DNA from 3 places in the Shewanella sp. SP1S2-4 genome. Region 2 is predicted to be linked to each of the others. Evidence: predicted binding sites of a transcription regulator. Region 2 holds the regulator's gene; each other region holds the start of a gene.
What was found. The regulator FliA, encoded in region 2, starts transcription of late flagellar genes. The targets are predictions, from matches to a motif close to CTAAAGNTNNNNNNNNNNNNGCCGATA.
Positions count from the first base shown of each region.

Region 1: the regulator FliA is predicted to act here: its motif matches at 1,012-1,038, upstream of Q4Q52_RS03360 (DUF5610 domain-containing protein).
Region 3: the regulator FliA is predicted to act here: its motif matches at 1,352-1,378, upstream of pomA (flagellar motor protein PomA).

Region 1 is NZ_JAUOET010000002.1:262,357-264,624, reverse strand. It holds gene Q4Q52_RS03365 (ferredoxin--NADP reductase) at 1-238, opposite strand, end outside; gene Q4Q52_RS03360 (DUF5610 domain-containing protein) at 352-978, opposite strand; gene Q4Q52_RS03355 (histidine phosphatase family protein) at 1,204-1,821, shown strand; gene Q4Q52_RS03350 (FMN-binding glutamate synthase family protein) at 1,833-2,268, shown strand, end outside.
Region 2 is NZ_JAUOET010000004.1:8,989-11,256, forward strand. It holds gene Q4Q52_RS06070 (protein phosphatase CheZ) at 1-359, opposite strand, end outside; gene cheY (chemotaxis response regulator CheY) at 373-756, opposite strand; gene Q4Q52_RS06080 (RNA polymerase sigma factor FliA) at 804-1,517, opposite strand; gene Q4Q52_RS06085 (MinD/ParA family protein) at 1,510-2,268, opposite strand, start outside.
Region 3 is NZ_JAUOET010000004.1:141,191-143,458, forward strand. It holds gene Q4Q52_RS06645 (flagellar motor protein MotB) at 1-422, opposite strand, end outside; gene pomA (flagellar motor protein PomA) at 426-1,193, opposite strand; gene xseB (exodeoxyribonuclease VII small subunit) at 1,508-1,747, shown strand; gene ispA ((2E,6E)-farnesyl diphosphate synthase) at 1,750-2,268, shown strand, end outside.

The DNA of each region.
Region 1 (2,268 bases), on a different contig from region 2:
GGTTTTGCAATTGCGGCGATAACAGGCCGTCCTCTACCGCGACTGCGAGCACTTCGGCATAGGGTTTATCGGGAGAATTGACTAAGGAGTATGCTCTGGCAACACGCTTATCATCTTGCATTTGACTTAACTTGATAAACTGGCCAGGAATAAATGGGGCTAACTCGGCGGCGATGCGCAATGAAAATAACTTATCGCTCCAATCAATACGTTCTATAACTTGTCCCCTAGTCCACATAGCGTACCCTCAAGCGAAACGTTAAATAGGCTTCCAGCATAGACTTTTTTCCGCATAACAAAAACCCCTTATGATAAGGGGCTTATGGCGATAGAACCGAAAACAACAGAGCGTTAACTGGCACTCGATTGTGTCTCATCTGTCTTCTTATTAAAACTATCTCTAAAGGCCTGTAGTCCCTCTTGCACTAAACCATAGGTTTTATCGACACCATCGGCAATATCCCCCTGCAAGACTCTAAGGCCAGACAGAATGTCTTTCGCTTCTTTAAAGCCGTTATCAATTGCACCACCAATAATTCCCATAAAGCTATCGAGTTGCTCATCTAAGCTCATACCCGAATTTTGTTGCTGGTGAATGCTAAAAAACTGCGTCGCAAAACTCACGATACGATCTGCAGTCGCTTCTGGCGATGTATCTACGCCATTATCGTAAGCAGTTTGAATCGCGTTCTCGCCCATAGTAGGCGCTAACTCTTTATTAATCGACTCTATCGCAGCGCGATAAAGCAAGATCATAGACTGATCGCCTGACTTGATATTCACATCTTGCTGTGCCGATAAAATCGCTTGATTCATCAGCTGCTTACTCGTTTGCTGCGCGGTTTGTTTCGAGGTCACTTCGGTGGTTTTCGCGTCCTTCGAATCACTCACTTCGGTACCCTTAGGCGCCGTATTTTCAGCATATTTTTTCTGCGGCAAAGGGGTACTTTGCACTTGAGAGGGTTTATTGATTTCCATGATGACTATCCATTCAATTCGGGTCGACTTTATTATCGACCAAAATTTGACCAGCTTTAGTAATTTTTAGAATTGAAGTACCATCGTGACCACAAGGTCATGATAAGGCCCGCATAAATTGAGTGGGTTTATTCTGTATAAAGTGCATAAAGCGCCATCCACCCGCATGCAGATCATTACTATCGTCGAGCTTAGAGATAAGCCAATAGAAAAGGATGTTACACCATGGCAGCAGGCCGCAATTTGAGTCATTTCCGCTTTCACGTGTTTACACAAATGCTTAAGTGCACTATTGAGCACTATACGAGCATCAATATCAAACGCCTTAGTTTGCTCACCGGTCTTATTATCTTAACTTGCCTCAGCCTCGCCCCGATTAGCCAAGCCCATGCTGAAAACAGGCTGATTATTTTAGTCAGACATGCCGAAAAAGCCGACACGCCAGCCAATGACCCACAGTTATCGCCCAAGGGGGAAATGCGCGCAACGTCACTGATCACCGCCTTGAACCGCACGCCATTGTCGCAACTCATCGCGACTCAATACCTGCGAACCCAGCAAACACTCGCGCCTATCGCCGAGGCTCGCCATTTGCCCGTGACGATAGTCGAGGCAGCCAAACCTATCGAAGAACATATTCAGCTGATTGTCGAACAAGTGCATGCGGTACGAGGCAATACGCTCATCGCTGGTCATTCAAACACAGTGCCATTAATCATAAAAGCCCTGGGTGGACCAGAGGTCCAAGCAATCGGCGAAGAGGACTACAGCCAGCTGTTTTTGCTCTCTCTCAATGATGGCCAACCCGCGAGCTTGATCGCCACCCGTTACGGACAAGAATAAGGATAAATAACATGAGTGAACTCAATTGGTTTATGTGGGGACTCGATCTGTTTTCAGGACTATTTTTGATCGTTATAGGCTTCGCAGTACTTGCCGTTATTTACATGTATATCGCAGATAAAATGCAGACCAAACAAGCGGTAAGACATAACTATCCCGTGATTGGTCGTTTTCGATATCTGTTCGAAAAACAAGGTGAGTTTTTCAGGCAATACTTTTTCGCCCAAGACAGGGAAGAATTGCCCTTCAACCGTGCTGAACGCAGCTGGGTTTACCGCGCCGCTAAAAATGTCGATAGAACCATAGCCTTTGGTTCGACTCGTCCCTTGGATACTGCCGGTACTATCATGTTTATGAATACCGCCTTCCCGACCCAAGATGAAGATATTACTCCTATTCATCCGCTGACGATTGGCACTCACTGTCGTCAACTTTATACCACTCAAG
Region 2 (2,268 bases):
GGCATGACTTTTTGAATATTTACCGTTACGGCATTGGCCAAAGGTAAACATTCTTCTACCGCATCCATGGTTTTATTTGCCGCTTGTTCAGTCATGTCAATAACGTAATTTAAACGTTGTTTGGCATCGGGAATTTCTGTATTGGCTAATTCAGCTAGACGATTATCAACTTGAAAATCCATTAAAGCGCTATGAAGTTGCCGAGTTAATTTCCCTACCTCTTCAAATAATTCTCGTTGCAGTGGAGCAGCAAGCTCCCGAAATAAATCATCTGCCTGACGTTGCTCACCGACACTTAATAATTCAACCAAGTGCTGAGCTTGTTCGAGCGTGATGAGCCCTGATGTTTGTGACTTCATAGCTCATCCTTGCTCAAGCGAGTCGTTCGAATATTTTATCTAGCTTCTCTTTCAGCGTTGCAGCGGTAAAAGGCTTAACCACATATCCATTCACTCCCGCTTGAGCGGCAGCGATAATCTGTTCACGTTTTGCTTCAGCTGTCACCATTAATACGGGTAAATGCTTTAGCGAATCATCTGCGCGAATTGCTTTTAACAGATCGATGCCTTGCATACCGGGCATATTCCAATCTGTAACAACAAAATCAAAATCCCCCTTTTGCAACATCGGCAGGGCTGTTGAGCCATCGTCTGCTTCTTGGGTATTGTTAAACCCCAAGTCTCGCAACAAGTTCTTGATGATACGCCTCATTGTCGAAAAATCGTCAACAATGAGAATCTTCATATTCTTGTCCAAGGTTTCCTCCGGTGAGCTGACATTCTGTGCTCGATTAATAATTATACTTATGTCCAGTGCTTGAGTTTAGCTTTCAATCGCAACATTGCCTGACTTAATATCTGGCTAACACGCGATTCACTGACCTCAAGAATGGCGCCAATCTCTTTTAAATTCAATGCTTCATCGTAGTACAGGGATAACACTAATGCATCTCTTTCAGGCAATAATTTAATTGCCTCAACCAGCGCAGAATGAAATTGGTTCTCAGCTAATGCTTCAAATGAGTCATCATCGGACCGATCACTCACTGTAAGTATATCCTGAGATACGCCTAAGTCTTCTATCCCTATGATTTTTCCGACAGAAACATCGTTAAGAATATGATGGTACTCATCGAGCGTCATATCAAGTTTTTCTGCAATTTCTGTGTCGCGTGCATCACGGCCCAGTTCTTGCTCTAACTCATCAATAGCATGTGCAACCTTGCGGTTATTACGATGAACGGAACGAGGCACCCAATCACCACGGCGAATTTCATCTAACATCGCCCCTCGTATACGTATGCCGGCGAAGGTTTCAAATTTCGCACCCTTGCCACCATCAAACTTGGATGATGCTTCTAATAAACCCATCATCCCAGCTTGGAGTAAATCATCTAGCTGCACTGAGGCAGGTAATCTGGCGAGTAAATGATGCGCAATTCTTTTAACCAACGGAGCATACTGTTCAACGATCGACGATTTATTGTCTAAACAAGTATACGCAGCGGCTTTATTCACTCGTTTTTTCCTCTTGAAAATCTGGTCGTTGCACTAAACGCTCAACGAAAAACTCCAAATGCCCACCAGGTTGCTGCGGTACAGGCCAGCTCAGAATTTTATTTGCCAATCCTTGATACGCAATCGCCGCTGGTGATTTAGGATAAGCTTCAACTACCAGTTTTTGCTTACGAACTGATTTACGTAAGTTTTCGTCAAATGGAATAGTTGCAACTAATTCAAGGGCGACATCTAAAAATCTGTCGGTCACTTTACTGAGTTTAGCAAATAATTCCATACCTTCGCGTAAACTACGCACCATATTGGCAACTATTTTAAAACGGAACACGCCATGCTCACGGCTGAGGATTTTTATCAGGGCGTAGGCATCAGTTATCGATGTGGGTTCATCACAAACAACGACCAGCACATCCTGCGATGCACGTGAGAAACTGAGCACCATATCTGAAATCCCAGCAGCAGTATCTACGACTAGAATATCAAACTGAGTCCGCATCTCACTGAAAGCGCGAATTAACCCTGCATGCTGCGCTGGGCTTAATTCCACCATCCCTTGCGTCCCTGAAGTGGCTGGCACTATGCCAATTCCCTTAGGGCCGCGAACGATAATATCGTCAAGCTCTGCATCACCAGAGAGAACATGGGAGAGGTTACGCTCGGCACGAATACCCAGCATGACATCGACGTTTGCTAAGCCAAGGTCAGCATCAAGTACCAAGACACGCTTGCCTTTTTCGGCTAATGCCACAGC
Region 3 (2,268 bases), 130 kb from region 2:
GCCTTAACCGCATCAGCCACTTCCTGCGCCGTTGCAGTGGCTTCGCCGCCACGCTGGGAACCACTTTGCTGCTGCACGCCGCCCGCACTGTCGTCTTCACCCGCTTGGTAATCCAATACAGGTTCCGTCATTTCATTGGTTTGCTGGTTGATAATTTCAATCGGCGTAGGATCGGGACGTCCTGGTCTAAATTCTAAGGCAATCACTGACGTCCCCTTCGGGATATCTTTGACTTCCACCTTATTTTGCACACCAAAGGCATACTTCATTGAGCCCGCGATCTGCTTAAACTTCATTACGTCCATTTCGGAAAATGACAATAACAACACGAAGAAACACATCAACAACGACATCAAGTCAGCAAAGGTCGCCAACCACATCGGTGCTCCGGCCGGTGGACAGTTGCACTTAGCCTTAGCCATGGGCTACTCTCCGTCCGTTGTATCTATTTTGCGATTTTTCTCAGCCAGATAATTTTTCAAGAAACCTTCAATCACCCGTGGGTTTTGTCCGTCTTGAATCGCCAATACCGCATCCATAATCAAGTTACGGTTCAGCATTTCTTCGCCCATCCTAAGCGTTAACTTATCCGCGATAGGAAGACAAACCATGTTAGCGACCATAGCGCCATATAAAGTCGTTAACAACGCAACCGCCATCGAGGGGCCAATGGATTTAGGATCTGACATGTTTGACAGCATGGCCACAAGACCCACCAGCGTACCTATCATGCCCATTGCCGGGCCTACGTCACCAAAAGCTCTAAAAATGCCGATCCCAGTACGATGCCGCTCTTCAGTCAGTGCAATATCCTTTTCTAAGGCAGCGCGCACCACTTCACCATCGTGACCATCAACAAGCATGTCGACGGCTTTTTGCATGAAACTGTTGGTAATTTGCGCTTCTTCTAAAGCTAAAAAACCGCCTTTACGGGCGGCATCAGCCATAGTCACGGACTGTTCAATCAAATCTTCTGGCTTATCAATCTTAAAAATAAACGCTTTAGCGGCGATTTTTACCGCACTAAAAAACTGTTTAAGATTGAACTTCATCATCACTACGAAGAAGGACCCACCGAAAACAATAAGAATCGAAGGTACATCAACGAAAATCATTAAACCGCCGCTGGTGGCCATTGCCCCTAAGATGAAACCAAAGGCACCCACAATTCCAATTACTGTTGCTAAATCCACAACGGCTCCTCACTTTTCGTAATAAACGACATAATACTCACCCTAGGTAAGCAATAACACTCAGCAGTTCCACTGAGTAAGATAATCCCAACGACACACATGCGAGCCTTGTCTATCAAGTTAAAAATTACCATACAAATGATGATACTATTGTCAGTTATCGGACACACACTAAGCAAGTTTAGCGACAATTTATATTTTCTGAAAAAATTTCAGTAACAAAGCGTGCTATTGAGCAAATATCTTTAGTCTGAATTTGACCCTTAAGCCGCCCTGATATACCTTGTGTCCGCTAAATCAAAGGAAGCATAAACGTGGCGAAGAAACCCGAAAATCTCAGTTTTGAAGAATCCCTTGGCGAACTTGAGCGCATTGTTGCCGATCTAGAACAAGGCGATATCTCCCTCGATGACGCGTTAAAACAATTTGAACGTGGCATCAATCTGGTTCGAAATAGCCAAGCAAAACTCGAACAAGCCCAACAAAAAGTGGCCATTTTACTGAAACAAGATGAAAATGCGCCCCTATCCCCCTATGCCGTTGAGGGCGAATAAGCGTGTTAGTCAGTGCCATTCAAGAATATCAACAACGGGTTGATAATCAATTAAAACAGCGTTTTAGTACGCTTGAAGATACCGCTCCCCAATTAAAAGCCGCCATGACTTACGGCGCATTATTGGGTGGCAAACGCATTCGACCTTTCCTCGTATACAGTGTCGGACGCATGTTTGGGGTCGAGCTCGAAAAATTAGATGCCTGCGCCGCAGCCATTGAATGTATCCATGCTTATTCATTGATCCACGATGATTTACCCGCCATGGATGATGATGAGCTACGCCGTGGTCAGCCCACTGTGCATATCGCCTTTGATGAAGCGACCGCCATTTTAGCGGGGGATGCACTGCAGACCTTAGCCTTTGAAATTGTCACCGAAGCGGTAGCTGGGATCAGCAGCGAGCAACATATCGCTATGGTCAGAGTATTAGCAAAAGCCTCAGGTTATCGTGGCATGTGTGGCGGCCAAGCGATAGACTTAGCCTCAACCGATAAACATATTGATCTTAAAGCATTAACT